Regions from separate parts of the Rheinheimera sp. ATLC3 genome, predicted to be linked through region 2. Evidence: predicted binding sites of a transcription regulator. Region 2 holds the regulator's gene; each other region holds the start of a gene.
What was found. The regulator sigma-54, encoded in region 2, starts transcription at its own class of promoters, with help from an activator protein. The targets are predictions, from matches to a motif close to TGGCANGNTNCNTGCTT.
Positions count from the first base shown of each region.

Region 1: AC5SV9_RS15235 (PEP-CTERM sorting domain-containing protein) is a predicted target of sigma-54. The motif match lies at 4,144-4,160, and genes of this name have one in related genera.
Region 3: AC5SV9_RS13540 (PEP-CTERM sorting domain-containing protein) is a predicted target of sigma-54. The motif match lies at 3,272-3,288, and genes of this name have one in related genera.
Region 4: AC5SV9_RS12075 (PEP-CTERM sorting domain-containing protein) is a predicted target of sigma-54. The motif match lies at 4,641-4,657, and genes of this name have one in related genera.

Region 1 covers NZ_CM182103.1:3,296,748-3,304,643, reverse strand. The annotation lists gene AC5SV9_RS15260 (sensor histidine kinase) at 1-1, shown strand, start outside; gene recJ (single-stranded-DNA-specific exonuclease RecJ) at 8-1,741, opposite strand; gene dsbC (bifunctional protein-disulfide isomerase/oxidoreductase DsbC) at 1,748-2,464, opposite strand; gene xerD (site-specific tyrosine recombinase XerD) at 2,484-3,401, opposite strand; gene fldB (flavodoxin FldB) at 3,533-4,051, shown strand; gene AC5SV9_RS15235 (PEP-CTERM sorting domain-containing protein) at 4,249-5,130, shown strand; gene AC5SV9_RS15230 (winged helix-turn-helix domain-containing protein) at 5,176-6,366, opposite strand; gene AC5SV9_RS15225 (tRNA1(Val) (adenine(37)-N6)-methyltransferase) at 6,380-7,099, opposite strand; gene srmB (ATP-dependent RNA helicase SrmB) at 7,172-7,896, shown strand, end outside.
Region 2 covers NZ_CM182103.1:1,824,689-1,832,584, reverse strand. The annotation lists gene AC5SV9_RS08570 (Na+/H+ antiporter subunit E) at 1-168, shown strand, start outside; gene AC5SV9_RS08565 (K+/H+ antiporter subunit F) at 158-427, shown strand; gene AC5SV9_RS08560 (Na+/H+ antiporter subunit G) at 437-799, shown strand; gene AC5SV9_RS08555 (HPr family phosphocarrier protein) at 840-1,109, opposite strand; gene rapZ (RNase adapter RapZ) at 1,109-1,972, opposite strand; gene ptsN (PTS IIA-like nitrogen regulatory protein PtsN) at 1,969-2,442, opposite strand; gene hpf (ribosome hibernation promoting factor) at 2,450-2,737, opposite strand; gene AC5SV9_RS08535 (RNA polymerase factor sigma-54) at 2,764-4,251, opposite strand; gene lptB (LPS export ABC transporter ATP-binding protein) at 4,304-5,026, opposite strand; gene lptA (lipopolysaccharide transport periplasmic protein LptA) at 5,023-5,508, opposite strand; gene lptC (LPS export ABC transporter periplasmic protein LptC) at 5,498-6,052, opposite strand; gene kdsC (3-deoxy-manno-octulosonate-8-phosphatase KdsC) at 6,049-6,603, opposite strand; gene AC5SV9_RS08510 (KpsF/GutQ family sugar-phosphate isomerase) at 6,604-7,572, opposite strand; gene AC5SV9_RS08505 (calcium/sodium antiporter) at 7,589-7,896, opposite strand, start outside.
Region 3 covers NZ_CM182103.1:2,931,388-2,939,283, reverse strand. The annotation lists gene AC5SV9_RS13545 (S8 family serine peptidase) at 1-2,475, opposite strand, end outside; gene AC5SV9_RS13540 (PEP-CTERM sorting domain-containing protein) at 2,724-3,212, opposite strand; gene tdh (L-threonine 3-dehydrogenase) at 3,438-4,463, opposite strand; gene AC5SV9_RS13530 (glycine C-acetyltransferase) at 4,479-5,675, opposite strand; gene AC5SV9_RS13525 (TetR/AcrR family transcriptional regulator) at 5,801-6,463, opposite strand; gene coaD (pantetheine-phosphate adenylyltransferase) at 6,583-7,065, shown strand; gene AC5SV9_RS13515 (capsule assembly Wzi family protein) at 7,062-7,896, shown strand, end outside.
Region 4 covers NZ_CM182103.1:2,599,155-2,607,050, forward strand. The annotation lists gene tldD (metalloprotease TldD) at 1-565, shown strand, start outside; gene AC5SV9_RS12060 (branched-chain amino acid aminotransferase) at 734-1,729, shown strand; gene yjgA (ribosome biogenesis factor YjgA) at 1,929-2,447, opposite strand; gene pmbA (metalloprotease PmbA) at 2,564-3,910, shown strand; gene AC5SV9_RS12075 (PEP-CTERM sorting domain-containing protein) at 3,992-4,561, opposite strand; gene AC5SV9_RS12080 (M3 family metallopeptidase) at 4,981-7,158, opposite strand; gene AC5SV9_RS12085 (ATP-binding protein) at 7,316-7,896, opposite strand, start outside.

The DNA.
Region 1 (7,896 bases), 1.5 Mb from region 2:
ACAGTCATTAGCATGCCAGCATATGCCGGACAATTAACTGCAAACTTTGCTTATCGCGAAATTCGTTAATATCCAACTGATACGCCAGCTGTACTTTTTGTACGTTAACATCAGGCCAGGCCTTGTTGTCGGCGTTAAACCAGATTGCATCCACCAATTTACCACTTGCCGTTTGCAGTACCATTTTCAGATGCTTATCGGACAGCATTTTTTGGCTGATTAGGCTGAACTCACCATCGAATACCGGCTCAGGAAACGCCTGCCCCCAGGGCCCGGCCTGTTGCAACAGCCTGGCAAAATCCAGCTCGAAGCAATCTGCCGGCAGTTCACCATCAGTATAAACAACGGCAGTCAGTTGCTCTGCTGTCAGATGCTTCTTGGCTGTTAACGACAACGCCAACTTAAAGGTATCAAGCCGCTCGGCACTGATGGTTAACCCGGCGGCCATCGCATGACCGCCAAACTTCTTAATTAAACCGGGATACTGTGTAGAAATTTCTTCAAGCAAATCGCGGATATGCAAGCCATTTATTGAACGGGCTGAGCCTTTCAGTTCGCCATCATCGCCTTGGGCGAATACTATCGTTGGCCGGTGAAACTGCTCTTTTATCCGTCCGGCTAAAATACCAATAACCCCCTGATGCCAGTCATGCCGATACAGGCACAGGCATTCGGGCAGCTCCTTGCCATCAAAAGATAACTGGCTTAAAAATGCCTGAGCTTCAGTTTGCATGCTTTGCTCAATCGCCCGGCGTTCGACATTTAAACTGTCCAGTTCAGCAGCGTATTGCCTTGCTAACCCAAGCTCTGGTGCCAGTAAACAGCTTATGCCCAGTGACATATCATCCAACCGGCCAGCGGCATTTAGCCTCGGCGCCAGCGCAAAACCAAAGTCACTGGCAGTGAGCTTTTGCGCATTGCGGTTTGCGACATCAATCAGTGCCTGAATACCGGGGCGGCATTTACCGCTACGAATTCGCATCAGCCCCTGGTGCACCAGAATACGGTTATTACTATCCAGTGGCACCACATCGGCCACCGTGCCAAGAGCAACCAAATCCAGCAGCTCGGCTAAGTTAGGCTCGCTTTGCTGTCCGGTAAAATAGTGCTGCTCACGTAATACCGCTCTAAGCGCCAACAGCAGATAAAACGCCACACCTACGCCTGCCAGCGCTTTACTGCCAAAGCTGCAACCTGGCTGATTAGGATTAACAATAGCATCGGCGTCAGGCAATTCATTGCCCGCCAGGTGGTGGTCGGTAATAAGTACTTTAACACCGGCTTTTTTTGCCAGCGCCACACCGTCAACAGCAGAAATACCGTTATCAACGGTAATAATCAGCTCAGCTCCCTGCGCGACAGCCAGCTCGGCCATTGGCGGCGTCAGGCCGTAGCCGTACTCGAAACGGTTTGGTACCAGATATTCGACATACTTAAAGCCCAGCGCTTTGAGGCCACTTAGCAGTACAGCGGTACTGGTGGCACCATCCGCATCAAAATCACCAACGATTACCAGATGTTGCTGCTCTGACAATGCCTGTACCAGAAGCTCTACCGCTGCGTCGATGCCTTTTAGGCTGTTAAAGGGCAATAACGCCGCGGCACCACGCTCAAGTTCGCGCATGTCGGTTATACCACGGCTGATGTATAAGCGCTGCAACACCGGATGTTGCACACCGGCTAAGCTTGGTAAAACGCCGGGTAAAGCCCGGCGCTGAATAAAACGGTTTACTGCAGACATAACAGGTTATGCATCTGTTTTCAGTTGTTCCAGTAACGCTTTTACCGGCTGATACCCGGGAATTAACCGGCCACTGGGCAGAATAATGGCAGGTGTACCGCTGATACCAAAAGACTGGCCCAATTCATATTGTGCCTTTACCGGGTTTTGGCACATCGCAGGTGTAATGTCTTTTCCATTTTTTGCAGCGGTAAGTGCAGACTGGCTGTCTTTGCTACACCAGATATGCTGCATCTGCAGATAGGTATCAGAGCCCAGGCCATTGCGCGGAAAGGCCAGATAGCGCACGGTGATACCTGCATCATTATATTGCTGCATTTCCTTGTGTAACTTACGGCAATAACCACACGTCGGGTCCGTAAACACGTTAATCACGTACTTTTCGTTTTTTGCTTTGTATTCAATAGTGTCGTTTTCACTAGCTGCCAGCTGCTTCTGAATATAAGGCCGCATTTGTTCGTCGTTTACCAACACCTTATTTTTCAGATCGTAAATATTACCTTCGATAAAGTATTGGCCATCTTTTGAGGTAAAGAACAGCCCTCTGTTGGTAAATACCTGCAATAACCCATCCAGCGGCGCATCAGCCACGGCTTTGACTGTCAGATTCAACTGGCTGAACTGCTCACGTACCTGCTCATATTCGGCCTCCGGCGCTTTTAGCTGCGCTTGCGCTGAGGCGATAAATCCAATACTGCATAAGGCTAAAACAAACTTCTTCATATACTTTCCTGCTAAGCGCCTAAGGGCGCGGATGATGTTGCTGGTGCAAGCTTTGCAAACGTGCCTGCGCGACATGGGTATAAATTTGAGTCGTCGACAAATCGCTGTGGCCTAACAACATTTGTACAACGCGCAAATCGGCACCATGGTTCAGTAAATGGGTCGCAAAAGCATGACGCAGCGTGTGAGGCGACAGCTCAGCCTGAATGTGCGCTACTTTGGCATAAAATTTAATACGGTGCCAGAAGGTTTGCCGCGTCATTTGCTGCGCCCGGCTACTGGGAAACACGACATCCAGCAACTGGCCACCCAGCAGCAACACCCTGCCCTGCTGCAGATAAAGCCGCAACCAGTGCGCAGCTTCTTCGCCCATCGGCACCAGCCGCTCTTTTTGCCCTTTCCCCGTTACCCTTACCAGACCGTGCTGCAGGTTAATTTGTTGCATCGACAACCCAACTAATTCCGATACGCGTAAACCACTGGCGTACAGCAGTTCAAGCATCGCTTTATCCCGAAACTGAATAGGGTCGTTCACATCGGGGGCACTGAGCAAGGCATTAACATCCTGCTCAGACAGCGTTTTTGGCAAGCTGCGGCCAATTTTGGGGTTTAATAACTGACTTAACGGGTTCTGCGCTATTTTGCCACTTTGATGCACATAAGCATAAAACCGCCGCAGGCTGCTAAGCGCTCTGGACGTACTGCGGGGGCTAAATGCCTTGTCGATGCGTTGTGCCAGATAACGGTTTAGTAGTTGGGCATCGGCATCCAGTAAGCCCTTTCTTTGCTGCACCAGAAAAGTAGCAAACTTTCTTAAGTCAGTACCGTAAGCGCTAAGCGTGTGTTCGCTGACACCTTTGTCCAGCCAAAGCTGGTCGAGAAACTCAGTAATCAGCACACCGTCAGCAGCCTGCAGTTGGGCTGTGTTTTCTGCCATAGCTATCCGCCTGTAAAACCTGAGCTATGGTAGCCTAAGCATGGCCTGAGGCAAAGCCGGGATTTTGTAACACCAGCTAATCTGCTACACTGCGCGCACTTTTACCGCCCAAATGTTGTAATGAGAACGGCATGAAAATTGGCTTATTTTATGGCTCAACCACCTGCTACACCGAAATGGTGGCCGAGAAAATTCAGGCGCTGATTGGCGCTGATACCGTTGAGCTGCACAATATCAAACATACGCCGCTTAGCCGGATGGCTGACTACGATATTCTGATCCTTGGCCTGTCTACCTGGGATTTTGGCGAGATACAGGAAGACTGGGAAGCACACTGGGATGAGATCAGCAACGTAAACCTTGGCGGCAAAATAGTCGCCATCTACGGTATGGGCGATCAACTTGGCTATGCCGAATGGTTTATCGACGCCGTGGGTATGCTGCACGAAGCCATAGCACCACAACAACCGGTAAGAATTGGTTTCTGGCCAACCGCAGGTTACGATTTTATTGCTTCTAAAGCGCTGACAGCAGATGGTGAATTATTTTACGGTTTAGCACTGGACGATGAAAACCAGTATGACCAGACTGACGAGCGGCTAAATGACTGGGTTAGTCAGGTACTACAGGAAATTGCTCAGCACTTATAAAACAGATAGATATGTCAGTTCTGTTTACAATTAAACCCGCCAATTCCCGCTGTACATTTGTAAACAGATGAAATGTTAACAGATTTTATTTCAGGCACAGATATTGCTGTAGAATTAGCGTTATTAAGTGTATCGCTATTAGTTGTTAAAGCGCCGTCTGTCTCAACAGCGCGCTCCTCAAGGATAGGGAGTTGTGTATGAATAAATTAGTATTGACCAGCCTTACTATGGCTGCAGTTGTAGGCAGTTTTAATGCACAGGCAACGCTGACCAGCATCCGTAACTGTGAAGTTACCCCTGCTGCTATTCAGATAACCAGTATTCAGAAACAGAGTGCAGGTAGTACGCCCATTTTGCTTCCGGCTGGGACTGCTGTGCCAAGCGACTGCCTTGGAGTATATAACGACAAGACTGTTTATCCGGCTGGAGTTTACGACTTTGGCCCAGGCCTTAACTCAAACCTGGGTTGGAAAGATACCAGCTTTTTAAACGATACTTCGTTGTTCGGCCCTTATGGCGCTTTTGTTGATCAATCTGATCTGCAGGATCTAAAAGACAAAGACGTGTTTGTTGACCCGGGCTGGATTTTTGTCGGTAAACTTGATTTAGACACCGGCGCATACGAGTCAGGTACCGTGAAGCGGGATGGTTTTGACAGTTACACCTTTGAAGAAGGTATTATTGATATTAGCGGTGGCACCTCTGGCACCTGGACTTATACACCACCTAAATATAATCCTCAGACACTGATGAATATCCTGGGTGCCAATAAGTTCTTTGATCAGGCCGCAGTAATTTTTAAAGGCGGTAATGATTACGCGATTTATAATTTCTCGCTGAAAGATTTGTTGCTGGATCCTGTCGTGGGTACAGACGACGAGAACTATATGTTTAGCGGTACCTGGGATATGTCTAAGGTTCTTAAGACACCAAATGGTAAAAACCCAGCCGGGTTGTCTCATGTGTCATTGTGGTTACGTGATCCAAGCTTTGTCACTCAGGTGCAAGTACCCGAGCCTGCTACTGTCGCCATTCTGGGTTTAGGTTTGTTGGGGCTGCGTTTACGCCGTAAACACTAAGCTCTAACCCAATGCAAAAAACCATCGCAGCAAGCGGTGGTTTTTTTATGCCTGAAGATACTGTAAGCGCCTGTAGTTCTGCTTTAGCAGCTTGTCATGGCATGACACTAACTTCCAGCGTACACAGTCATTAAAGCGGGTGTAAGCCGCCACCGCATGCTCAAAAGCCTCAATAAAGCTACTACTCACCATACCGTGGCTATCGTAAGCGCCATCGTCCAGTGTCAGTTGCTGCAACAATAGGGTTTTGCTGGCCCGGTCAGCTTTTACATCTACCCGGCCAACCATTCGCGTCTGCCACAAAATCGCCAGGCTGTAATAGCCAAAACGGCGCTTCTGCGCAGGCACATACACCTCTATCTGGTAGTCAAAATTAAACCACTGTTTTAACCTGTCGCGCTGGATAAGCACATTATCAAAGGGATTAAGTAACCAGACGGTATTACCGGTTTCAATCGCGGCAGAATCAACGTCTGGTAAAAAATAATGCGTTTTACCCTGATAGCTAAACTGCGCTAATTCGCCCTGCTCCAGCATATGAGTAAGCTCAGTTTGCAGCGCAGCTTTAATGTTTTTACGCAGGTAACCGATCTGGCCTACGGTGCCAAACCCGTGAGCCTGCAGATAACGCTGAATAAGATAACGACAAAACTCCGCCTCGTCCGGCAGCCTTGTATCTACCGTAGCGGGTAAGACACGTTCGGTCAGGTCATACACTTTCTGAAAATTGTCACGCCGCAGTGCCATTACCTCACCGTGCATAAATAACTGCTCCAGCGCTTTTTTCGCCGGCTTCCAGTCCCACCAGCTACCGCGGCTTTTCACATCATCATTAAAATCGCTTGCCGTCAGCGGCCCTTCTTCGCGCAGTCTGGCCAGCACCTGCGCCATCATCTGCTGATCCGGTTCATGCCAGTGCCGTTCACCCTGTTTCAGCTGGTGTTTACGGTATAAACTGAACCGATAATCAGCCATCGGCAGATAAGCTGCGGCATGCGCCCAGTATTCAAATACCTGACCACTGGCAACAGCGTTGTCGAGCATCTGGGGCTGATAGTGTGGCAAACGGCTGTGCAGCACATGATGATGAGCACGCTGTACCACATTAATAGAATCAATCTGCACGTAGCCCAGTTGCTGTACCGCCGCTTCAAGGGACGCTGGCGGCTGCAACAGCCCTTGCTGCCGCAGTAAAATATGTATCCATTCCTGTGCCGAAAAGGGGCTGCTTTGCATAAGGTTGGCCTGTTTAATCTGGGAACTTCAGATAAAAAGCGCTGAGTAACTGCTGGTACTGCAATGAGTAAGCACCGCTTTCATCATGGATATACAGCTGTGTCTGCTGCAGTTTACCTGCGCTGCCACTGCGGCCAAAGCATAACAAACTACGGTGTGCTTTGGCCGGTTTAGTGAAAACGGTACAGCTGTGTTGTAACTGCCAGCCACCAGACAGCGCCAGGCGGATAAAGTCTTCAGCGCTGCTAACGGGTAGCACTATGGCTAATGTGCCTTCTTCACACAGCAAGCCGGCTGCAACATTGAGCAAACGGGTAAAGGGTAAGCTATCTGTATGCCTGGCCTGATGCCTTCTGGCATCCTGCGCGGCTACGGCACGCTGAAAAAACGGCGGATTAGACACAATTAAGCGGTAACGTTTATCAGTGTGATAGGTTAGAATATCGCCCTTTATCAGCCGGATTGCTTCCGGCCACGGGCTGTCAGCGACATTTAAAGCAGCTTGCTCCGCTGCAGCGGCATCAAGTTCAATGGCGTCAATCGGGTTGGCGCCTGCAGTGCGCTGCGCCAGCATCAGGCTAATAAGGCCTGAGCCGGCACCGATATCGAGAATAGCACTGCCAGTTGGTGGTAGCGGTGCAAAAGCGCCAAGTAATAAACCGTCTGTGCCGACTTTCATCGCGCACCGATCATGGGCTACATAAAATTTTTTACATTGAAAACCGGCTGACATCAGTACCTCCGCCGCCAGTTTACGGCGAAGCGGGCAAACTGTCACCGGGCAGGCAATAATGCTGAGGACTACATGACAACATTCGCAGAATTTCAACTGGATGACGACATTAACCGCGCCATTAGCGAACGCGGCTTTGAGCAGCCAACGCTGATCCAGGAAATGGCGATCCCACTGGCGTTGGATGGTAAAGATATTCTGGCCAGTGCACCAACCGGCACCGGCAAGACGCTGGCCTACGTATTACCTGCAATCCAGTATTTACTCGACTTCGGCCGCAAAGACCCGGGGTTTGCCCGTGTACTGGTGATGACCCCTACCCGCGAACTGGCATATCAGGTGTATGACGAATTCAAACACTTCACTAAGCACACGACGTTAAACGTAGGTGTGATTACCGGGGGGATTAATTACGGCAGCCATAAAGATACGCTGGAAAAAAATAACGACATACTGGTCGCGACACCAGGGCGCCTGACCGAATATCTGGATGAAGAAAGCTTTCAGGCCGACGAAGTAGAAGTACTGATACTGGATGAAGCCGATCGTATGCTGGATATGGGCTTTATTGGTGAAATGAACCGTATAGTGCTGGAAGCCCGCCGCCGCCGGCAGACGTTTTTATTCTCTGCCACGCTGGAAGGTAATAACCTGGAGCGTTTTGCCGAGCGGGCATTAAAAGAGCCCGAGCGGCTGGAAGCCATACCGTCACGCAAAGAAAAAGCCAAAATTCTGCAGTGGGTGCACCTGGCAGACGATGCGCAGCATAAACTGGCATTGCTTATTCACTTACTAAA
Region 2 (7,896 bases):
GTAAGTGCGGAAGTGCTACCCAGCACTGAAAGCATTAAGCCAGGTGAGCCCTTACCACAACGTTGGTTATTAATTCATGTACTGAACCTGACTGATGAGGCGGCGCTAATTGAATCAATTAAACAGCGCTATGAAGCCCCACTAAAGGAGATTTTCAATGCTGGATAATGTCATTATGCTGGTGTTTGCAATGATCAGCATTGCACTGTTGCTAAACCTGTGGCGGTTGCTGCGGGGGCCCAGCCTGCCAGACCGTATTCTGGCGCTGGATACCATGTATATAAATAGTATTGCATTGATCATTTTGTATGGTCTGCTTATGGGCTCGCCGCTGTATTTTGAGGCCGCACTGCTTATTGCTATGCTGGGGTTTGTCAGTACTGTCGCCGTTTGTAAGTTCTTATTGCGCGGCGACATTATCGAGTAGGAGAGTACTATGCAACACTGGATGGAATGGGCAATCGCGTTTTTTCTGCTACTGGGCGGCAGCTTTGTGTTGATAGGGTCTATCGGTCTGACCAGGATGCCTGACTTTTTTATGCGTCTGCACGGGCCGACCAAAGCCACAACGCTTGGTATGGGCGGCATACTGCTGGGGTCAATTTTTTTCTTCAGCCTGACCGGAGATGTGAGTATTCACGAACTGTTGATTACTATTTTTCTGCTGATCACAGCACCAATCAGTGCTCATATGCTGATTAAAACAGCGTTACATCATAAACTGACTGCGATCAGTAAAACACGTGGGTTGGATAAAATACCCCCTGCTCAGGTGAAAGCGCATGATAGGAATGTGTAGCTAAGATTGAATGGCGGTGTACAAAGGGTTATTAGCGTAGCTAGTTTTCGTCGAAGCCGTTTTTAATAAGATCGGCGACGGCTCGTAGCGCCTGTGTAGCGTCTTCACCATCTGCACAAACCAGCAATGTCTTGCCTTTGCTACTCGCCAGCATCAGCAGTGCCAGCACACTGCTAGCGTCTGCTGTCTTATCTTCCTGTACCAGTTCAATTTTTGCCTGAAACTGCTGACATAACTGTGCCAGCTTGGTGGCTGCCCGGGCATGTAACCCAAGTTGATTTACAATAGTGACTTCTTCACTGCACTTCATCAGCTTGCTCTGCCGTGATGGCGTACCAACTCACGATGGCGTGTTTGCACGTCGTCTCTTAAGTTACGGTAACTTTCAGCCAGGCTTTCAACGATATAGACAGAACGGTGTTGGCCGCCGGTGCAGCCAATTGCAATTGTTAAATAGCTGCGATTATTACGTTCCAGATGCGGTAGCCAGGTACTGATAAAACTGTTTATTTGCCAGATATACTTGGCGACTACCGGTTCAGAAGCCAGATAGTCTTTGACTGGCTGGTCCAGCCCGGTCAGCGGCTTTAAATCCGGCTCCCAGTGTGGATTGGGCAGGAAACGGGCATCAAATACAAAATCGGCATCTTTAGGGATGCCATATTTAAAGCCGAAAGATTCAAACAGAATGACCAGTCGGCCGGTTTTTTGGCCCAGAATACGTTCGCGCAGCTGCTCAGCCAACTGATACACATTTAACTCAGTAGTATCAATGTACAGGTCAGCCCGGCTGGATATCGGGTCAAGTAATTGCTGCTCGCGGGATATAGCATCGTCCAGTGACATCGCCTGATGGGATAACGGGTGCAGGCGACGGGTTTCGCTGAAGCGCTTAATTAAACTGGCATGATCGGCGTCCAGATACAGAATAGTTAAATCCAGCTTTCGTGGCAGATAGGACAGGATCTCAGCCAGCTCATCGGGGTCTTGTGGCAGATTTCGAACATCTATACTGACAGCAACACGCTCGTACTGCCCCATCACTGTAGTGGCCAGCGTTGGTAGCAAATTAACAGGGATGTTATCTACACAGTAGTAGCCAAGGTCTTCCATCACACGTAAGGCAACAGATTTGCCTGAACCGGAACGACCACTAACTACCAACAGCTTCATTTTGCTGTTTCCATTGAGCTGTAGTCGACCAGCAACTGGTATAACTGCTGGTTTGTTTCTGCATGACGGATTTTTTTAGTCAGCTCTTTCTGGCTCAATAGTTTGGCGATGCCTGCCAGTGTACTTAAATGAGCCTGACACTGATCTTCCGGGATCAGAATCGCGCAGAATATATCGACCGGTTGATTGTCTATCGCGTCAAACGGAATCGTTTCTTTACTGACTACGAATACTAACACCGGCTGAGTGACAGTTTTGAGTTTGCCATGGGGGATCGCAATGCCGCCACCTATGCCTGTAGAGCCTAGTTTTTCCCGGGTCATCAGAGCTTCAAGGATACTGTACTCAGATATGTCTGGCAGGCGCTGATGTGCTAGCTCAGCAATATATTCCAGAATACGTTTCTTGCTGTTAAAAAGAACTGCACTTTTAGTGCAGTTCTCGGTAAGCATTGCGGTTAAATTCGTCATAATCTAATCAGTGTCGGGCTATTTTCTCTTTATGCTTAATGACCTGGCGATCTAACTTGTCTATCAACTGGTCTATGGCAGCATACATATTTTCATCTTCAGATACTGCGAATACTTCAGCACCATTAAGATGCAGCTTAGCTTCAGCAATCTGTTTCAATTTTTCCACGTTTAGGATCACATGTACATTGTTTATATGATCAAAGTGCCTTTCCAGTTTGGCAAATTTACTATCTACGTATTGTTTTAAGGCAGTGGTGATTTCAACATGGCGACCGGTCAGATTGATTTGCATAGACATATTCCTTCTTTTAGGCTTATTTACAGCAAGGTCTTGCGTTGATTTGACGGCGGAATATACAGAGACTCACGATACTTAGCGATGGTACGCCGCGCAACGTTAATGCCCTGTTCCATCAGAATATCGGCCATTTTACTGTCACTAAGCGGTTTGGCCGGATTCTCCGCCGCCACTAATTTCTTAATAAATGCACGAATAGCTGTCGAAGAACATTCTCCACCACTTTCTGTACTCACATGGCTGGAAAAGAAGAATTTAAGCTCAAATATACCCCGGGGTGTATGCATATATTTCTGCGTCGTGACTCGCGAGATTGTCGATTCATGCATGCCAACCATTTCGGCAACGTCATTTAACACCATAGGCTTCATCGCTTCCTCTCCGTGCTCAAAAAAAGCCTGCTGCTGCTGAACGATACAATTTGCCACTTTTAATAACGTTTCGTTGCGGCTTTCCAGACTTTTCAGAAACCATTTTGCTTCCTGCAGATGAGAGCGGATAAACTGGGTATCTGCGCTATTTTTTGCGGTACGCGACATCGCGGCATACTGCTGGTTTATACGTACTTTAGGCATAGCGTCAGGGTTTAGTTCAACCTGCCAACGGCCTTTTACTTTTATCACGCTAACGTCCGGAATAACGTATTGTTGCTCTTCACGAATAACGTCAGCGCCTGGGCGGGGGTTAAGGCTATGGATCAGCCGCATGACTTCCCGTAACTCGTCTTCTTTCAGTTTAGTCACACGCATCAAAGAACGAAAGTCACGGTTAGCTAAAAGTTCTGTATGGTCACGGATCATGCTTTGCGCAGCTGACAGGAAGGGGGTATCCGCGGCAAACTGGCGTAGTTGAACCAGCAAACACTCCTGAATAGATCTGGCACCAACCCCCACCGGGTCGAATAACTGAATACGCTTAATGACGGCTTCAACTTCGTCGGCTTCGATATCCTCTATCCCCAGCGACTCCAGAATCTCCTCGCAGCTGATGGTCAACAGGCCATTGTCGTCAATGGCTTCAATAATAATTTCAGCTATTGCCCGGTCAGTATCCGAGAAGGGCGTAAGTTGCATTTGCCAGCGCAGGTAGTCCTGTAACGTTTCACTGGTTTCACCCTGATAGACAAAATCTTCATCGCTGCCGCTGTTTCCGGCACTTACCGGCGCTGCACTAACCAAATCATCCCAGTTGTTGTCCAGCGGCAAGTCTTCCTGAATATTCTGCTCTGACATCGCTTCACTGCTGTCAGGTTCGCTCGGCTCATAGTTGTCGTCTGCTATCTGTTCTGAGTCGGTAGAGTTGAGTGAGGAAGGATCTGAGGTGTCTTTGGCATCAGCAGAAAAACTGTCATAGTCGTCTTCGGCTTCCAGCAATGGATTGGCATCCAATGCTTCCTGAATTTCCTGTTGCAACTCAATCGTTGACAGCTGTAACAAGCGTATAGCCTGCTGCAACTGCGGCGTCATGGTAAGTTGCTGTCCTAAGCGAAGTTGCAAAGAGGGCTTCATCTACTTCTACCGTTATCCTACTGAATAATGTGTTGAGATTGTTTTTCGCTAACTATAGCCTGAATTGCTCACCGAGGTATACATCACGGACCTTCTGATTTGCCAATACCTCTTGCGGTGGTCCCGACGCAATCAGCTCGCCATGACTGACAATATAGGCAATTTCGCAGACATCAAGCGTCTCGCGCACGTTGTGGTCGGTTATTAATACACCAATACCGCGCTGACACAGATGCTGGATAATCTTTTTGATATCCAGTACTGATATTGGGTCTACGCCGGCAAAAGGTTCGTCGAGCAGAATAAAAGCCGGGTCTGCTGCCAGTGCCCTTGCTATCTCTACCCTGCGCCTTTCGCCACCAGACAGGCTCATGCCAAGACTATGCTTGATATGGCCAATATGAAATTCTTCCAGTAAATCGTCTGCTATTTCTTCGCGTCTGCTGGCACTGAGATCTTTGCGGGTTTGTAATATAGCCAGCAGGTTTTCATATACCGTCAGCTTGCGGAAAATTGAACTCTCCTGCGGCAGATACCCTATGCCCTGACGGGCCCGGGTATGAATGGGGTCGAAGGTGATATCTTTGTCGTTCAGGCTGATATGACCTTTGTCTGATGGCACCAGACCGACAATCATATAAAAAGTCGTCGTTTTGCCTGCCCCATTGGGCCCGAGCAAACCGACGATCTGACCTGCATTCACTTCAAGGCTGACATCTTTAACAACTTGCCGGCCTTTGTAACTTTTCGCCAGGTGCGAAGCAACTAACTTCATGGATTATTCTTTTCCTCCGGCGTAAAAATCGTTGTTACGCGTTTTGACTCGTTACTTTCCGCACTTAGTTGCTGTTTTTCCACGTTATATTTGATAATGGACGCTTTGACAACACTACCGCTTTGCGTCAGCTCTGCGTCTCCACTCAACGTCAGAGTGCGGTTTGACGGCTCATACCGCATTTCACTTGCCGTGGCGGTAACCGGCTTACCATCCGCTAATAACTGAGAATAACTCACGGGTGAACCGGTAGCGATATATACCTCTTTGCCCTTGCCTGCACTGGCATTAATCTCCAGCTGGTCGGCTTTCATCTGTAGTGAGCCTTGTGTAATCACCACATTATTACGATAAGTCAGGACGTTTTCCTGCACTGAAACCAGATTATCGGCATCGATCTGAATTTGTTGGGTGTAGTCTGGCTGTGCAGCCATCACCGCAGAGCTGCTTAGCAGCAGAGCTAAGATAAGATTATTCTTCATTACGATATACCGTCTGCTCATGTTGTACTAACTGGAAAGTTTTGCTGGTCAAGTCAGCTTTAATGCCACTACCTTTGATATAAAAGCCTTGTCCCTGAATTAACACTGGTTGGTTGTTTTGTAACTTGTTGTCAGGGAACAGCATTTCCAGCGTATCTGTCTCAAGCCAGTCAATAAGCTCATTTTGCTGCAGGCTATCAATTCTGACCTGTTGCTCAAGGATTATTTTATCCTGGGGGAACCATACCGCGTATTGACTACTGGCTTGCCAGCTTGGCTGATGATCTTCGTTATACAGGGTATACACTGGCTTTTCAAACTGTGTAAATCCCAGTAGTTCAAAATGTTCAAGTCGTTGTGCACTGACGCTGTCTACCAGATAGCCATCACTGTCAAACAGTCGTCGGGTAATATTCTGTGCAATATAGTCAGGCATCAGTTCCTGATCGGTTTGCAAGGCATCATTGCTGTCAGTAGGTTCAAACCAAAGATAAGCAGCGGTGCCGGTCAGTATCAGAACGAGTAAAACCAGTATTTTTCTCATGTGCTACTGCCATCAAATAGGCCGAATTTATCCTGACTGATTAACAGCAGGTCGCATAGTTCGCGCACTGCACCAAACCCGCCAGGTATGCTGGTGACAAAATGGGCATGTTTGACCAGATAGGGGTGAGCATCGTTTACGGCAACAGCCAACCCGCAATGCTGCATTACGACCCAATCAGCTAAGTCATCGCCGATGTAGGCAATTTGTTGTGGCAGAAGTTGCAGTTGCTGCTGTAATTCTTCAAACGCAGCAGTTTTATTTTCTTGCCCCTGATAGATATAAGGCACGGTTAATGATGTCATCCGTTGCTGCACTATGGCTGAATTTCTACCGGTAATCACCGCCACCTCTATGCCGGCCTGGCGTAGTGCTTTAATGCCATAACCGTCCCGGGTATGGAAGGCTTTAAGCTCTTCGGCGTTATTACCCAGATAAATGCGTCCGTCGGAAAACACACCGTCAACATCGCAGATTAATAGCTTAATGTCGCGGGCACGACGCACAATATCGTTACTTACAGGGGTGTAAAGGCTGTTAAAAAGTGACATTTATAATACCCCGGCCCGCAGCAGATCGTGCATATTCATTGCACCGACAGGTTTGCCGGCATCGTCGATAATAATCAGTCCGTTAATTTTCTTCTGCTGCATTATCTGCAGCGCCTCAGCGGCTAATTGTTGTGCCTGTGCCGTGATACAGTTTCGTGTCATAACGTCAGCGATTTGGTTGCTATGGATATCATAGCGCTGGTCCAGAATACGGCGCAGGTCGCCATCGGTAAATACGCCAGCCATTTTGCCTTGCTCGTCAACAACGGCTGTCATACCCAAGCCTTTTTTTGAGATTTCCAGCAAGGCATCTTTAATTGTCGCACTGTACAACACTGCCGGCACCTGCTCGCCGGTGTGCATAATATCTTCCAGGCGCAATAACAACTTACGTCCCAGGCTGCCACCAGGATGTGATAGCGCAAAGTCATCGGCAGAAAAGCCTCTGGCGTCGAGCAAAGCGACTGCCAGTGCGTCACCCATGGCCAGTGTCGCCGTGGTACTGGCTGTCGGGGCTAAGCCTAGTGGGCAGGCTTCTTGTTCAACTTTGACACACAAGTGAGCGTCAGCCAGCTTGGCAAGGGTAGACGCCGGGTTACCTGTCATGGCAATCAGCTTGATACCAAGTCTTTTGATAACCGGCATAATGGTCAGAACTTCAGCGGTTTCGCCGGAGTTCGAAATAGCAATGACGATGTCAGCTGCGGACAACATGCCAAGGTCACCGTGACTGGCCTCACCCGGGTGAACGAAAAAAGCCGGAGTACCGGTAGAGGCCAGTGTCGCCGCTATCTTGCTGCCAATATGACCTGATTTTCCCATACCGGTGACAATGGTCTTGCCGGTGCTATCAAAAATCAGCTGACAAGCCAGATTAAAATCAGCATCCAGATATTGTTTTAGTTGTTCAACGGCAGCAGTCTCGATTTTGATTACTTCTGCCGCCCGGATTGTAAAATCAATTGTCATATTTTTGCCCCGGCGTTTACTGCGACATCGTGTTGAACAGCAAGTACTGATAACCAACAAAGCCGGATAACAGCAAGGCACCCTCTATACGATTAATGCGTTGACCTTTACCTATACGCAGAGACATCAGTAACATCGCAAGCGTTGCAGCGATCATCACATAGCTATCCCGGCTACCGGCCATGGGATCCAGCGAGTCGGGGCCAATAACGGCACCTAAGCCTAATACAGCCAGAATATTAAAAATATTGGAGCCGATAATATTGCCAAGCGCCAGGTCATCCTCACCTTTGAAGATGCCAATGATGCTGGCGGCGAGTTCAG
Region 3 (7,896 bases), 1.1 Mb from region 2:
CGCTTTAACCTCACCACCAATTACAGCAGGCGCAACAATAAGTTGCGGCGATTCTACTTTAATAGCGATAGGGCTGCGTACACTATGCACACCGTTAGACCAGGTAATAGCACCAAATACCCACTGGCCGATGGTTGCGTTAGCGTTAGGTGTAAATTTCACACCATAAGCCACTGACGCATTAGCAGCCACCGTCATCTGGTTAGCACCGTCGTTGGTAATAACTTCAACATCAACACCGGCAGGCGCTTCAACAGTTGCGGTATATACCGAGCCTGAGCCACTAACATCGGTTACCACACGGGTCAGCGTTTCGGCACCGGTTAACTCAGCGATGGCCATAGATGGCAGGTTCAGCTGACTTGGGTCAGTATCGTAGCCTGCGGCTTCAAACTGGGCACAGGTAGAGCCTGTGGTATTAACGACAAAGCTACTGTTACCAATACCACACAGGAACGCAAAGTAGTCGTTATTGGCAATATCGTAAGTCAGACCAGGTTGCGTAGCCTTGTTAGGCACTGCGTGGCCAGCACCAAAGTCAAACGGATCGGCCGGCGTAACGCCATTTTCTTTGGTGACATTTTGCCGCGCTGTAGTCATCAGCGCTGATTTCACCATAGCAGCAGACCAGTCTGGGTGCACTTCTTTTACCAATGCTGCCATACCTGCAATATGCGGGCTGGACATTGACGTACCCTGCAGGTAGGTAAAGCTATTACCTGGCGGAGCTAACATAGGCTGAGAAGACGCACCCGCCAGAATTTTCACACCAGGTGCGGTAATGTCTGGTTTGATCACATCAAAAGTGGACAGGTTGGGGCCGCGTGACGAGAAACTAGCCATAACATTTCCCACTTCAACCACATCATCAACAAACACCGTCGGGCTCATTTTGACATTGACTACACCGCCGCCAGTGATTTCAGCGTTAAAAGCACTACCTGCAGCCAGTGTTGTCATCACTGCAGGAATACCAAAGCTACCGGTACCACCCATAGGAATAGGTGCAACGGCAGAGTTGTTATACACAATTACGCCAGTTGCACCGGCTGCCTCTGCCGCAGCAATTTTGATATCAAAACCACAGGTTCCGCGTTGAATGAGGGCAAATTTGCCTGCAATTTCAGCTGCATTTGTTAGTTCAGTACAGGCCAGCAGTGGCTCTGCGACAACAACATCTGCACTGATATCACCAGTCTGGCTCAGTGGTACTGAGGTTACCCCTTCAACCGCTATATATGTGCCCTGCAGCGGGCCTGCAGTCACTTCGATACCATTGGCAATACTAAAACCATCATAAGTTGACGCCGCTACGGTAGTTACCCAGGGTGCTGGTGTACCTATGGTGCTTGCTGTCGGACCATCGTTACCGGCAGACACTGACACAAATACACCAGCCTGGGCAGCGCGCAGTTTAGCGGCTGCAGATACTGTTGTCAGGTTGGTTCTGTCACCACCGATCGAATAGTTAATGACGTCTACACCATCAGCCACTGCCTGATCAATCGCCGCCATAGTATCGCCGTAGAAACAGCCGCGCTCGTTTACGCCTTCAGGGCTAACATAGTCACTGTTCCAACAGGCTTTATACATAGCGATGCGCGCGCGCGGCGCGATGCCGGATACGGTTGCTACCGGAGTGCCGTTAAATACCGCCGTAACACCCTCGTTACCGCCAGCAGTCGAGGATACGTGAGTACCGTGGTTATCCGCGTCACGGGGTGAAATAAATTCGCCAGGCTGAATTTCATACACAGTTTCGAAAGTGCTCTTGAAATAGCGCGCACCAATCAATTTGTTATTACAGCTAAATTCCGGGTCTTCGCCCACGTCACAGGTGCCGTTCCAACCTGACAGCGGCGCGTAAGAGCCATCATCAGCAAAGCTTGGATGCTCTGGCCAAATACCGCTATCGACAACACCGATAACCACATCTTCACCTTTAACACCCAGTGTGTGCAGGCCATCAGGTGAGCTGGTCAGCCCTAAAAAGGCCGGCGTATTGGACGTCGTCATCTGCTGCGCTTCGTCACGCCATACACCTGCCACATTCGGGTGATTACGCAACGCTTCTGCCTGAGCAGCTGTCATCTTGGCTGAAAAGCCGTTAAAGGTGTGGGTGTAAGAATAGATCAGTTTATCAGCACCGCTTTGCGCCGCCAGATTCTGATGTAGCGCCTTAAGGCTCTTGGTATAAGTTTGCAGCCTTGACGATGATGAGTTATAGCGGTTCAGCGCCCTGGTAACAGACTGACGCGCTGGCATCAGCTCGCCTAATTCCTGTGCTTTCTCAATGCCGGTTTTACCTTTTACCTGCACAATATACGGGGCGACTGTGGCATCAACGGCTTCCTGTTTTAATAATGCCGGGTTTATCTGAATTTCATAAGGGTTGTTCATTTGCTGGGCGTGCGCTACGCCCGCTGCGACCGCTACCGCAAGGGCGGTTCTGGTCATAATTTTGGTAAGTTGCATGCTCGTTCTCCGTTTATTTTTATCTTTCGCAACACGTATTTTTTCCTGCAAAGCAGCATCACGGCCTGGCTAATGATAAAGAGTGGCAGTATGTTTTTACGTCACTGTATAAAAATCAGACACCCTCTTTTAGTCATCTCAGACCAAAGCATAGCTTTAACCTTCACTGCACATAGATAACAAATATTTACAGCTGTAATGTTATTGATAAAAAAGCTGACACTTTAGCGCTTAACAGAGTTAACAGCTTAAACGCGGCGACGTAGTAATAAGCCACCAACACTGGCTAACAGTAAAAACATAGTGCCTGGTTCTGGTACATTGACTGACGCAGCGCTTAATGCAAAGTTGGTATCAACAACGAAGTCACCATCTGTAGTAAAGATATCCATATAGCCAAAGTCAGTATCCCAGAAGCCTTGGAAAGCAAAGAAACCATCGGCATCTGTAACATCAAAACTCAGGAAACTGAAACCAGCGAACAGGTCTGCCGGGTCAAACTCTGCTACAAACAGAAAATTATCAGTGATAGTAAAACCGAACAGCTCAAACATTTCCCATTCAAGCACGTTGCCGAACTCATCGATATCATTAATATCGACTGACAAGGTGCCAAAGACTGAACCGTCTTCAAGCAGAAAATCTTGCGTAATAATAGGTGTGGCCTGTGCGGTTTGAGGTAAAGCAAAACTGCTTAACACTACTGTCGCAACAGCAAATAGTATGGACTTCAACATGGATATACCTCTGAATATTGTTATAGATTGTGTTTTTGCAAAAACTTGCAACATTTGTAATGCATAAACCAATCCAACTAAAAATTCAGCTTTATATCAGCACATTAGGCCATTTCAGTTCAGATCCCCTGTCAGAACCCAATCTTGATTGAAAAAAAAACCGACAATAAAAAAGCGAACCTCAGTTCGCCTTTTTATCATCGGTGTAGCGTGCGGATTTAGTTGTCAGTACCAGTTTAGTATCACTTTACCAGACTGCCCTGAGCACATAATGTCAAAGCCTTCCTGAAAACGTGACACTGGCATTTCGTGCGTGATCATTGGGGATAAATCCAGTCCGGACTGAATCAAACTGGCCATTTTGTACCAGGTTTCAAACATTTCACGGCCGTAAATGCCTTTAATGATCAGGCCTTTGAAAATAACCTTGTTCCAGTCAATTGCCATATCAGAGGGTGGAATGCCGAGCATGGCAATTTTGCCGCCATGGTTCATGGTATCGAGCATACTGCGAAACGCAGCCGGTACGCCTGACATTTCCAGGCCAACATCAAAGCCTTCGGTCATGCCGAGCTCTTTCATGACATCTTTCAGACTTTGCTTACTGACATCCACGGCACGGGTGGCACCCATTTTCAGCGCCAGCTCTAAGCGATACGGGTTTACGTCGGTAATAACCACATGGCGGGCGCCAACATGCCGCGCTACTGCTGCTGCCATAATACCGATAGGGCCGGCACCGGTTATCAGCACATCTTCACCAACTAAATCGAACGATAACGCAGTATGCACCGCGTTACCAAAGGGGTCGAAAATGGCCGCGATATTATCCGGAATATTGTCCGGTAATTTAAACGCATTGTAGGCTGGGATCACCAGATATTCGGCAAAAGCGCCCGGGCGGTTAACACCAACCCCGGTGGTGTTGCGGCATAAATGCACACGACCTGCGCGGCAGTTGCGGCAGTAACCACAGGTAATGTGGCCCTCGCCTGACACGCGGTCACCGACTTTAAAGCCGCGCACCTCAGAACCCATACCCTCGACCACACCGACATATTCGTGGCCAACTACCATGCCGTGCGGAATGGTATTCTGTGCCCACTCATCCCATTTATAGATGTGCACATCGGTACCACAAATAGCGGTCTTTCTGATGCGGATAAGCACATCGTTTGGCCCCACTTCCGGTTTTTCGACTTCGGTTTGCCAGATGCCGGGTTCTGCTTTTAATTTTGCTAATGCTTTCATCTTTACGCCCCGCCCTTATGCGATCACGCCCATGTCTTTACCTATACGGATAAAGGCATCAATTGCCTTGTCCAGTTGCTCTTTACTGTGTGCTGCAGAAATCTGGGTACGGATCCGGGCCTGGCCTTTAGGCACCACCGGGAAAGAGAAACCGACCACGTAAATTCCTTCTGCCAGCATACGTTTGGCCATCTCGGCAGCGACTTTGGCATCGCCCAGCATCACCGGGATAATGGCATGGTCTTTCCCTGCCAGGGTAAAGCCGGCCGCTGACATTTTCTCCCGGAAGTAATCGGCGTTCTGCCATAACTTTGCCCGCAAGTCGTCGCCTTGCTTTAACATCTGAAGTACTTTGATCGACGCCGATGCTATCGACGGTGCCAGCGAGTTTGAGAACAAATATGGCCGTGAGCGTTGCCGCAGCCATTCAATCACTTCTTTCTTGCCAGAGGTATAACCGCCCGATGCGCCACCCAGCGCCTTACCTAAAGTACCGGTAATAATGTCCACTCTGTCCATCACACCACAGTATTCATGTGTGCCACGGCCGTGTTTACCGACAAAGCCGACAGCGTGGCTGTCATCTACCATCACCATGGCGCCATATTTATCAGCCAAATCGCATACGGCTTTTAAATCAGCAATAACGCCATCCATTGAGAACACACCGTCGGTCGCAATCAGCTTAAAGCGTGCACCATCGGCATCAGCCTGTTTTAGCTGAGCTTCAAGCTCGGCCATATCATTATTGGCATAGCGGTAACGTTTGGCTTTACACAACCGCACGCCATCAATAATGGACGCATGGTTCAACGCATCGGAGATAATCGCGTCTTCAGCACCAAGCAAGGTTTCAAATAAGCCGCCGTTCGCATCAAAACAAGAGGAATATAAAATAGTATCTTCTGTGCCAAGAAACTCGCTGATGCTCTGCTCCAGCTGCTTGTGAATATCCTGAGTACCACAGATAAAACGTACCGATGCCACACCAAAACCATGGCTGTCCAGGCCGTGTTTCGCGGCGGCGATAAGATCAGCATGGTTTGCTAACCCCAGGTAGTTATTGGCGCAGAAATTCAGTACCTGCTCGCCGCCAACATCGACACTGGCTTGCTGCTGCGACGTAATAATACGTTCTGCTTTGTATAAACCTTCTGCTTTAACATCATCTATTTGTTGTTGTAGGTGTTGCAGAAAAGCGCTGCTGCGCATAAAGCCTCCTGTTACGGGGTAGAGAGAACAGAAAAAACGGCGCTATTGTATAGCTTATGTTGGTGCTGTGCAGTGATTTTGCTCAATTGGCGCCGCTGCTCAGACCTGCTGCTGTCAAGTTTAGCCTACAGCAGCTGAACGTCGCCGGCGAGCGCCTCATAATGTTGTTGCAGCCGGGTAATACGCGGTTTTGCCTGCACGGTGGCGTATGGTTTGAATAGTAGCAGTACTTTTAAAACCCCCTTATAAACACTGGCCTGATCAATATCTTTATCCGGTGCCTGGGTTTTCAGATAACTGATCCAAAACGTAACCAGCAACTTAATGCTGTGCGCCAGGTCAGTAATATCTTCGTCATCAATATCAATAATATCGGATTGTTTCAGAGCTTTAAGCACTGCAGTAACACGCATTAGCACGCCTTGCTGTACCTGTTGATAGTCCTGCTGCAATGCCGGGTCCCGCGACAAAATATCCGGCAAATTGGCGTAGAAGAAATGAAACCGCCACATCAGCTCAAATACGGCATCCAGATAATTTGCCAGCGTATCTAAAGCTTCTGCTTTATCAGACGGCGGCTTGATTTTGGTTTCCAGTAACTTGGCGTACTCTTTAAAAATCTGCCGTACGATGTCTTCTTTATTACGAAAGTGGTAATACAAATTACCCGGGCTGATGCCTAAATGAGCGGCGATATGGTTAGTGGTAACCTGACGTTCACCGACCTGATTGAATAATTCTATGCTGGCTTGCAGAATTTTATCTTTGGTTCTTAACTTCTTTTCCATCTGCGAAACAGGCTTATGGTTAGCGAATTTAATTTGCTATAGTAACGCCAAATTGACTAAAAACTCTAGTCACAGCTTGTACGAGGCTTTTGCCCTTACCCAGGAATGCCGACAACATAATGAAAATAAAAGCAATTTACCCAGGCACTTTTGACCCCTTGACCAACGGCCATGCCGATTTGGTGCAGCGCGCCGCCCGTATGTTTGACACCGTAATAGTGGGTGTTGCCGCCAACCCGAGCAAACAACCGCTGTTTACACTGGAAGAGCGCGTCGCGCTGGCACAACAGGCATTTACCGGCATCAGCAATGTTAGCGTGATTGGTTTTTCCGGCCTATTGGCAAAATTTGCCGAGGATAACGCCGCCCAGGTGCTTATCCGCGGTGTCAGGGCTGTGGCTGATTTTGAGTACGAATTCCAGCTTGCCAGTATGAACCGGCAACTTAACCCCGCACTGGACAGCATTTTTATGACGCCGTCAGAAAAAAATACCTTTATCTCTTCTACTCTGGTCAAAGAGGTTTGCCGTCACGGTGGTGATGTTTCCAGCTTTGTCCCGGCCCACGTAGAAACAGCGCTTAAAACCAGACTGAACGTATGACAAAAAAACTTTCAATGGCTGCAGCCTTGCTCTGCACGGTGCCAGCCGCGGCTGCGCCCTGGGTTGATACCACAGATAACTACTTACGCCAGTCATTGCAGACTCTGGCGCATGCCGGCGTAATATCCGGCCCGGTGAATACCTACCCGCTGATGTGGAAAAACATTGTCGCAGATTTAGCATCCGCCCAGGAGCAGCCAACACCAGAGTTAGAATTTGCGCTGGCGCATGTACGTTCTGCGCTAAACGCCAGTCAGAAAAATTATATTGCCGGCATGAAGGTAAGGGGCAGCAGTGATCCGTCATTGTTTCAAAGCTTTGGCGAAACCTATGTTGAAAAAAGTGCTGTCAGTTTGTTCAAAGAGTATCTTGGTGATGGTTGGGCAGCAAAAACTCAGGTTAATTACCGCCAAACAGAGAATGGCAGCACTGAACAGGATTTGACTTATGACGGCAGCTATTTAGCACTGCTCAGCGGTAACTGGGTGCTGGCGCTGGATCAGCAGCCTATGTGGTGGGGCCCGGGGCAGCAAACCGCTTTGCTGGTAAGTAATAACGCCCGCCCTATTCCATCAATAAGACTAAGCCGGCACAGCTGGCAGCCCAGCGAAAGCGCTCTGTTCAGCTGGCTGGGGCCCTGGAGTTTTACCACGTTCATTGGTCAGGGTGAACACAACAGCCTGCCGCGGCAAATCAAGTATTTCGGTGCCCGCTTCAGTGCCCGTCCGCACCCCCAGCTGGAGCTTGGGTTGTCCCGTATCAGCCAGTGGGGCGGTGATACGCTGGACAACGGCTTAGATGCTTTTACCGACATGCTGCTGCTTGATGACA
Region 4 (7,896 bases), 770 kb from region 2:
CACCATTGTTGATGACGGCACGCTGGCACACCGGCGGGGTTCACTGAACGTTGATGATGAAGGCGTACCCAGTCAGCACAATGTGCTGATTGAGAACGGCATTTTAAAAGGTTACATTCAGGATAAGCACAACGCTATGCTGATGAAAGTGCCGCCAACCGGCAATGGCCGGCGCGAGTCTTTTGCACATTTACCCATGCCGCGGATGACGAATACTTATATGCTGGCAGGACAGCATGACCCGGAAGAGATCATCGCCAGCGTGAAAAAGGGCATTTACGCACCAAACTTTGGTGGTGGCCAGGTTGATATTACCTCAGGCAAATTTGTGTTTTCAGCGTCAGAAGCCTATCTGATTGAAAACGGTAAAATTACTGCGCCGATAAAAGGTGCAACCTTAATTGGTAGCGGCCCAGAGGCTATGCAGCAGGTGTCGATGGTCGGTAACGATCTGGCGCTGGACGCCGGCGTTGGCGTTTGTGGCAAACAAGGTCAGAGCGTACCAGTAGGCGTTGGCCAGCCAACGTTGAAGCTGGATGCAATGACGGTAGGCGGAACGCAGTAGTTTTTGAATTATTTAGAATGTGAGTTAACCGGATACCCACACCAACACGCCGTAAATACGTCCCTGTAGGCTCGTTTCCGCCCGTCCGGGGCTCCAACGGTTGGCTTAGGGTAGCCGGTTAACGCACAGTGCGGCTTATTACGAATATCAACAGGAATAATTAGCAAGATGGCAGCATTTGGTACCGTATTTACCCCGGAGATGATTATCTCCCATTTTCACAATAACAGCTGGAGCCAGCCTGAACTGGTGGCAACGGACAGTATCAGCCTGCATCCTGGTGCACACGTACTGCATTACTCCAGCACCTGTTTTGAAGGCTTAAAGGCATTTCGTCATGCTGATGGCGGCATCTATGTATTTCGCATGGACAAAAACGTCGCCCGCTTAGCACAGAGCAGCCAGTTACTGGCGCTGCCGCAAATCGATGGCGCTGTGTTACAGCAGATGATCCTGGATATCGTGAAGCGTTACGCAGCAGATGTACCAAACCCACCGGGTTCTATGTATATCCGCCCGACCCATATCGGTACCGAAGCCTCTATTGGCAAAGCGGCGGCACCAAGCCTGGAGTCAATGCTGTATGTATTGTTGTCACCGGTTGGCGACTACTTTGCCGGTGGCGCCAAACCGCTACGTTTATTACTGGAAGACAGCGCCCGTTGTGCTGCCCATATGGGAATGGTAAAAAGCGGCGGTAACTACGCCAGTGCATTACAGCCGATTATGAAAGCCCGTGCCGCGGTGCAGGCTGATCAGGTGTTGTTCTGCCCTAATGGCGATGTACAGGAAACCGGCGCAGCCAACTTCCTGCTGATTGACGGCAACGAAATTATCACCAAAGCGCTCGATAGCTCATTCTTGCACGGCGTAACACGTGACTCGATCTTAACGCTGGCGCGTGATCGTGGTATGAAGGTATCAGAGCGTGAGCTAACGGTAGATGAACTGTTAGAGAGAGCGCAAAAGCCAGGCACAGAAGCGGCGTTGTCGGGTACGGCTGCGGTATTAACCCCGGTAGGTACGCTGATCCACGCCGGTAAAGAGTATCAGGTAGGCTCTGGTCAGGGCGGCGCGACAACTGCAGCTTTACGTCAGGCACTGAATGATATTCAATGGGGCAAAGCGGAAGATAAACACGGCTGGCTGGTTAAGGTCTGCTGACCGCATCGTGGTAGTCCGGGCGCTTGGTGACAAGCGCTATTGTGCTCGCCACAGCGGAATTCGGGGCAATCCTGCCCCTCATCTGGCGGGCCAGCTTGGCTGACGACATTCGTTCCCGACGAATGTCTTACCCGCCTTCGCCAGCGGCGAAAATATCTGTGGCTGTGCAAATAGCGTTGTCACCCGCCGGGTAACCAGATTATTCCTCTATAATCAGAGGCTTAATTAGCTGAAACAGCTCGCGGTAATACTTCGGCGGTTGTTGTTTTTCCTGTTCTTTTTTCGCATTACGAATAAGCTGGCGTAACTGCTGAACATCGACCTCTGGGTAAGCGGCGATAAATTCAGTCACTGCGTCACTGTCTGTAATCAGCTTATCGCGCCAGTTCTCCACTTTATGAAACTGCCGGGTGGCCGCCTGATTGGTATTGCGCAGCAAGGCCAGTGCCTGCTCTATCGGCTCTAAATCACGGGTGCGCATCAAACGACCAATAAACTGAATATGGCGGCGCAACGCTTCGCGTTTGTTACCAAGCTTGTCTGCCAGCTGCAGGGCGTCCTGCATTTCGTCATCCAGCGGTATCTTGGCCCGTGCCGCAGCGCTTAACGCCACCAGCTCTTCGCCTAACTTTTGCAGCTCGTGCATTTCACGCTTTATCTGCGATTTACTTTTGCCTTCTTCTTCGTCCCAGGTATCGCCGTGGATAAAATCGGTCATCTTGTTTCACTCTTAACAGTAATGTTGCTAAGTATACATGATAGTGCTGCCTGGCAGCAGCCAGCTTTCGCAGACTATGATAAGCTTGTGGCAAATTCTTTGGCTGAACCATTATTATGCAATCAACACAACCGACAATCTGGCAGGAAATTGACGAAGTTAAACAGGCCGTAGCCGAGGTACTGGCGCATGCCAAACAGCTGGGCGCCAGCAGTGCTGAAGCGTCAATGAGCCGTACTAAGGGCCTGAGTGTGGAAACCCGTCACGGTGAAGTGGAAACGGTCGAGTTCAACCAGGACGGTGGTCTGGGTATCAGTTTGTATTTTGGCCAGCGCAAAGGCTCGGCATCCACTGCTGATTTAAGCCCGCAGGCGCTGCGCCGCACGGTTGAAGCCGCTGCCGATATTGCCCGTTACACCTCGGAAGACCCACATACCGGTATTGCTGATGCAAGCTGGTTGGAAATGTCACCGCCGGATCTGGATTTATACCACCCGGAAACCATAGGTACCGATGAGGCCATTGCGTTATGTGCCGGTGCAGAACAAGCTGCTTTTGATACCGACAACCGTATTACCAACTCTGAGGGCGCGTCGTTTTCATCACATACCGGCTTAAAAGTGTATGGCAATAGCCATGGCCAGCTGGTCGGCCACCCCAGTTCGCGGCATAGCTTCAGCTGTGTGGTGATCGGCGAAGAGGGCGACGACATGCAGCGCGACTACAGTTTTACCGTCGCACGCCAATACAACAAACTGCTAGACCCGAAACAAATCGGCCGCGAAGCCGCACTGGAAACGATAGCGCGGTTAAATGCGCGTCAGGTGCCGACACAAAAGGTGCCGGTCATTTTCCGTGCCGATATTGCCAGCAGTTTGTTTGGTCATTTAGTGTCGGCCATCAGTGGCGGCAGCATTTACCGTAAATCGAGCTTTTTGCTGGATAAAGTCGGCCAGCAAATTATGGCGCCGGGTATTACTGTTCTTGAGCAGCCCCATTTAAAGCAGGCGCTGGCATCCAGCCCGTTTGATGGTGAAGGCGTGAAAACCCGCGATTTAACCGTGATTGACAGTGGCATACTGACAACCTATCTGACAACCAGCTATTCTGCCCGTAAGCTGGGCATGGCCAGCACAGGTCACGCTGGTGGTATCCATAACTGGTTGATAAGCCACGGCGATGAAGACTTACTGCAGTTATGCCGCACTATGGGTAAAGGCTTGTTAGTGACTGAACTGATGGGGCAGGGCGTGAATACGGTAACCGGTGATTATTCACGCGGCGCCGCCGGGTTCTGGGTAGAAAACGGTGAAATTCAGTTTCCGGTATCCGAGGTCACCATTGCCGGTAACTTAAAAGACATGTTTATGCAGATAGCTGCGGTTGGTAACGACATTGACCGCCGTGGCGGTGTACTGACAGGTTCAGTACTCATCAGCCAGATGCAGGTAGCAGGGAGCTAGTTTAGCGAGCGCGCTGTGAGGTAGATAAAAACACTGACCACCTTAATGGTCAGTGTTTGTCTTCAAGTATGCTCAGATAAATTAGGCTTGCTTCTTAAATTTACGAGAAGCCAAACCCATTACGCCAAGGGCTAATATTGCAAGTGTCGAAGGTTCTGGAACATTTGCGATCTCTCTGGCAGAAAAAGAGCTCACCTGAAAATTCCAGTTAGAGGATGGCTGATTATTATTGAACTGAATATAAGCTACATTGGTAGCTGATAGTGAGAATGTTCCACCGCCTGATGAGAATGACCCCGTTTCCAGTGCTGAATTATCAGCACCAAAAGCAGTCCAGAAACTACCATTGCCTGAACCAAAGTTATCAAGAACGAAGCTGATTTCTTCGACTAAATTTGAGAAAGAAAATTGTAAAATTTGTGCTGTTGGATACCAGCTATTGTTTGAGTTATGAATGCCGCCCGTCGTCACAAAAGGATCACCTGAGCTGTCTACACCGCCAATCAAGTCGAACTCGACACCGGCATAATTAGCATATTGGGTGTTTTGAGTAAGGTCTGCAAAATTGATCTCTATCCATGCGGCGTTAGCAAATCCACTTACCGCCAAAGCAAAAGCCGCAACTACGGTTTTCAAAAATTTGTACTTCATTTGATGTTTCCTTTTCATCCCTTGCCATCGACCTCGGAAGGTCTTTAATTTGAATTAACAGTAAATGTCGATCCCGCCTATTCAAATAATATGCCAATAAATAAATTTTATATAAAACAATGCATTGAAAAGATTTTTCAATTTTTATTGCACCAGGTGTAAAATAAATAGACATTAATGAATCAGTGGCCGTTCTTCAGGCAATCTTATTTTGAAAGCAGGTTGCCGATATATTGCAGGGCCGGTTTAAAAGCAGAAGCCCGGCTTGCTGCCGGTTCGGTTCGTTGTCACAGTGAAAAGGCTATTACTAAAAAATAGTAGCTTCAGATGAGAGAAAACCCGGTTATATAAACCGGGTTTTGGTTGCAGTTAGTGAGAACCGGGTTGCTTTAAGGCAATCGGTTCGACACTCAATGTGCTTAATCTACCTTAGTCTTCAGACCACGACGGATTAACAGCGCATCTGTCGTTGGCTCCTGGCCACGGAAGGCTTTGTAAGACTCCATTGGCAGGCGTGAGTTACCGACAGACAGAATGTTTTTGCGGTAGCTCTGGCCGTTCTCCAGTGTTAAACCACCTTGCTGCTGTACGTAGGCAAACGCATCAGCCGCCAGAATTTCACTCCACATATAGGCGTAGTAACCGGCTGAATAGCCGCCGCCCATAGAGTGTGAGAAAAACGCTGACTTATAACGAGGTGGCACAGCCGCTAAGTTAACACCGTGTTTTTTCAGTGCTGCCGCTTCAAACTCATTTACATCCTGCAGTGGCTCGTCAGCGCTTAGTGAGTGCCACTCCATATCCAGCAGGGCAGCAGACATATATTCCAGTGTGTCGAAACCCTGATTGAAACTGCGTGACTTCATCACTTTGTCCAGCAGTTCAGCCGGGATGGGTTCACCGGTTTTATAGTGCTTGGCGTAGTTTGCTATAACGTCAGGGTGGGCGGCCCAGTCTTCTTCAAAGGTAGATGGGAACTCAACAAAATCGCGCGATACAGACGTACCGGCCAGCGTTGGGTAGTTTACGTCAGAGAACATGCCGTGCAGGCCGTGGCCCAACTCATGGAACATAGTGGTAACGTTATCGTAGCTGACCAGTGTCGGCTCACCTTCCGGTGCCTTTGGAATGTTCATCACGTTAACCACCACCGGCTTTTGCCCCAGCAGTTTAGACTGACCGACAAAAGAGCTCATCCAGGCACCGCCGCGCTTGCCTTCGCGGGCAAAATAATCGGCGTAGAAAATCGCCAGGCTGCTGCCGTCAGCGTCAAACACTTCGTATGCTTTTACATCCGGGTGGTAGGTTGGTAAATCCGGGCGCGGCTCAAAACGGATACCATATAAGCGGTTAAAGGTGTAGAACACGCCATCTTTTAATACCCGGTCAAATTCGAAGTATTGTTTAACTTCGTTTTCATCCAGGTCGTATTTCGCCTGACGTACAAACTCGCCATAGTATTCCCAGTCCCACGGTTGCAGTTCGAAATCACCGCCTTTTTGCTTGATCATTTCCTGAATCGCTGCCGCTTCTTTATTGGTGTTAGCAATAACCGCCGGCACCATAGACCCTAACATATCAAACACGGCCTGCGGTGTTTTCGCCATTTGCGATTCCAGGCCATAGCTGGCCCAGTTGTCGTAACCTAATAACTTGGCACGCTCTGCACGCAGTTGGGCTAAACGGGCCACGATAGGCCGGTTGTCGGTTTCGCCGCTCTGGTTACGGTTAGCCGAGGCTTCCCAGACACGTTTACGCAGCTCACGGTTGCTCAGCTGACTTAATACCGGCTGACGGGTGGTGTTGGTGATGCTTAGCAGATACTTGCCTTCATGGCCGGCTTCTTTAGCGGCATTGGCAGCGGCAGTGATTTGCGAGTCTGATAAGCCGTCTAACTCTTCTTTGGTATCAACGACAACGGCAATTTTTTTGGTTTCAGCCAGCAGGTTTTGCGAGAACTGGTTGGTCAGCTTTGAGTGCTCTTCGTTCAGGGCACGGATAGCCGTTTTCTGCTCTTCAGTCAGCTGGGCGCCAGCGCGGACAAAGCGGTCGTAATACACTTCAATCAGGCGTACAGATTCTGCGTCCAGGCCCAGGTCATTACGCTGGTTGTACAGGCTTTTAATGCGGGCAAACAGCTGTGGGTTCAGGTTAATGTTATCTGAGTGCGCGGCCATTTTCGGCGCCAGCTCAGACTGAATTTCACGCCGCTGCGGGTGCGAACTGGAGCCCGCCAGGTTATAGAAAATACGCGACACACGGGTTAACAGCTCGCCGCTTTTTTCCAGCGCCACCAGCGTGTTGTCAAAGGTTGCCGGTTCCGGGTTGCTGGCAATGGCCAGGACTTCAGTCATATGCTGCTTCATGCCTTCTTCAAATGCCGGCAGGAAGTGCTCATCTTTTATTTCAGTAAAATTCGGCGCTTCGTATTGCAAGGTACTTTTCACCATTAATGGGTTGCTGGAAACCACTTCAGCTGCGGTTGTTGCTTCAGCAGCAGGTTGCTGAGCCGTGGTTTGTTGTGGCGCGCTGTTATCAGAACAGGCGGCCAGCGCGAGCGCAGCGGTCACTGTAGTGGCAATAAGAGTTTTACGCATGAATATCTCCCTGAAAGAGGCTGTCGTTACGGTATGTCGTTATAGTAATTGCCGGCGCTTAGCGCCGGGTTAACCCGAGTATGCCAAAATACTGTGCATACGCACCCGGTTTGCAGCGAGCAGCCAACAAAGTAAGATAAAAGCCCGCTCAGGGCAACTATTGTGGCTGTAATGTGGCGATATAGGGTAAATCAATGTAAAAACAGCTGCCTTGTGGCTGTGCAGGTTCGTAGCCCATGCTGCCCTGCATCTGGTTTATCAGGCTGCGGCTTATTGCCAGGCCAAGGCCGGTGCCTGCATGTGTTCGGGTGTCTGAGCTGTCTGCCTGGCTGAAACGGCTAAACAGCTGTGGTACAAAATGCTCAGCTACGCCTTCGCCCTCATCTTTTACCTGAATACGTACCTGTTCGCCATGGAGGCTGATGCTAACGCTAACCAGGCCTCCGGTAGGGGAGAACTTAACCGCGTTACCTAACAGGTGCTGTAGTACATGTTGCAGGTGCGCAGCATCGGCATTTACCACTAAAGCCTGCAGTCCGGCCGGGCAATTCAGTTGCAGCTTAATACCCGGGTGCAACAGCCTTACCTGCTCCAGGCAGTGGCTGATCAGTGGCTGCAGTTCAACCGGGCGCAACTGCACCGACAAGGTGCCGCTGGCAATACGCTCAACATTGAGTAAATCGTTCACCAGTGCAGTAAGCTGCTGGCAGTTGGTTTGGGCCAGTTGCAACATGCGCT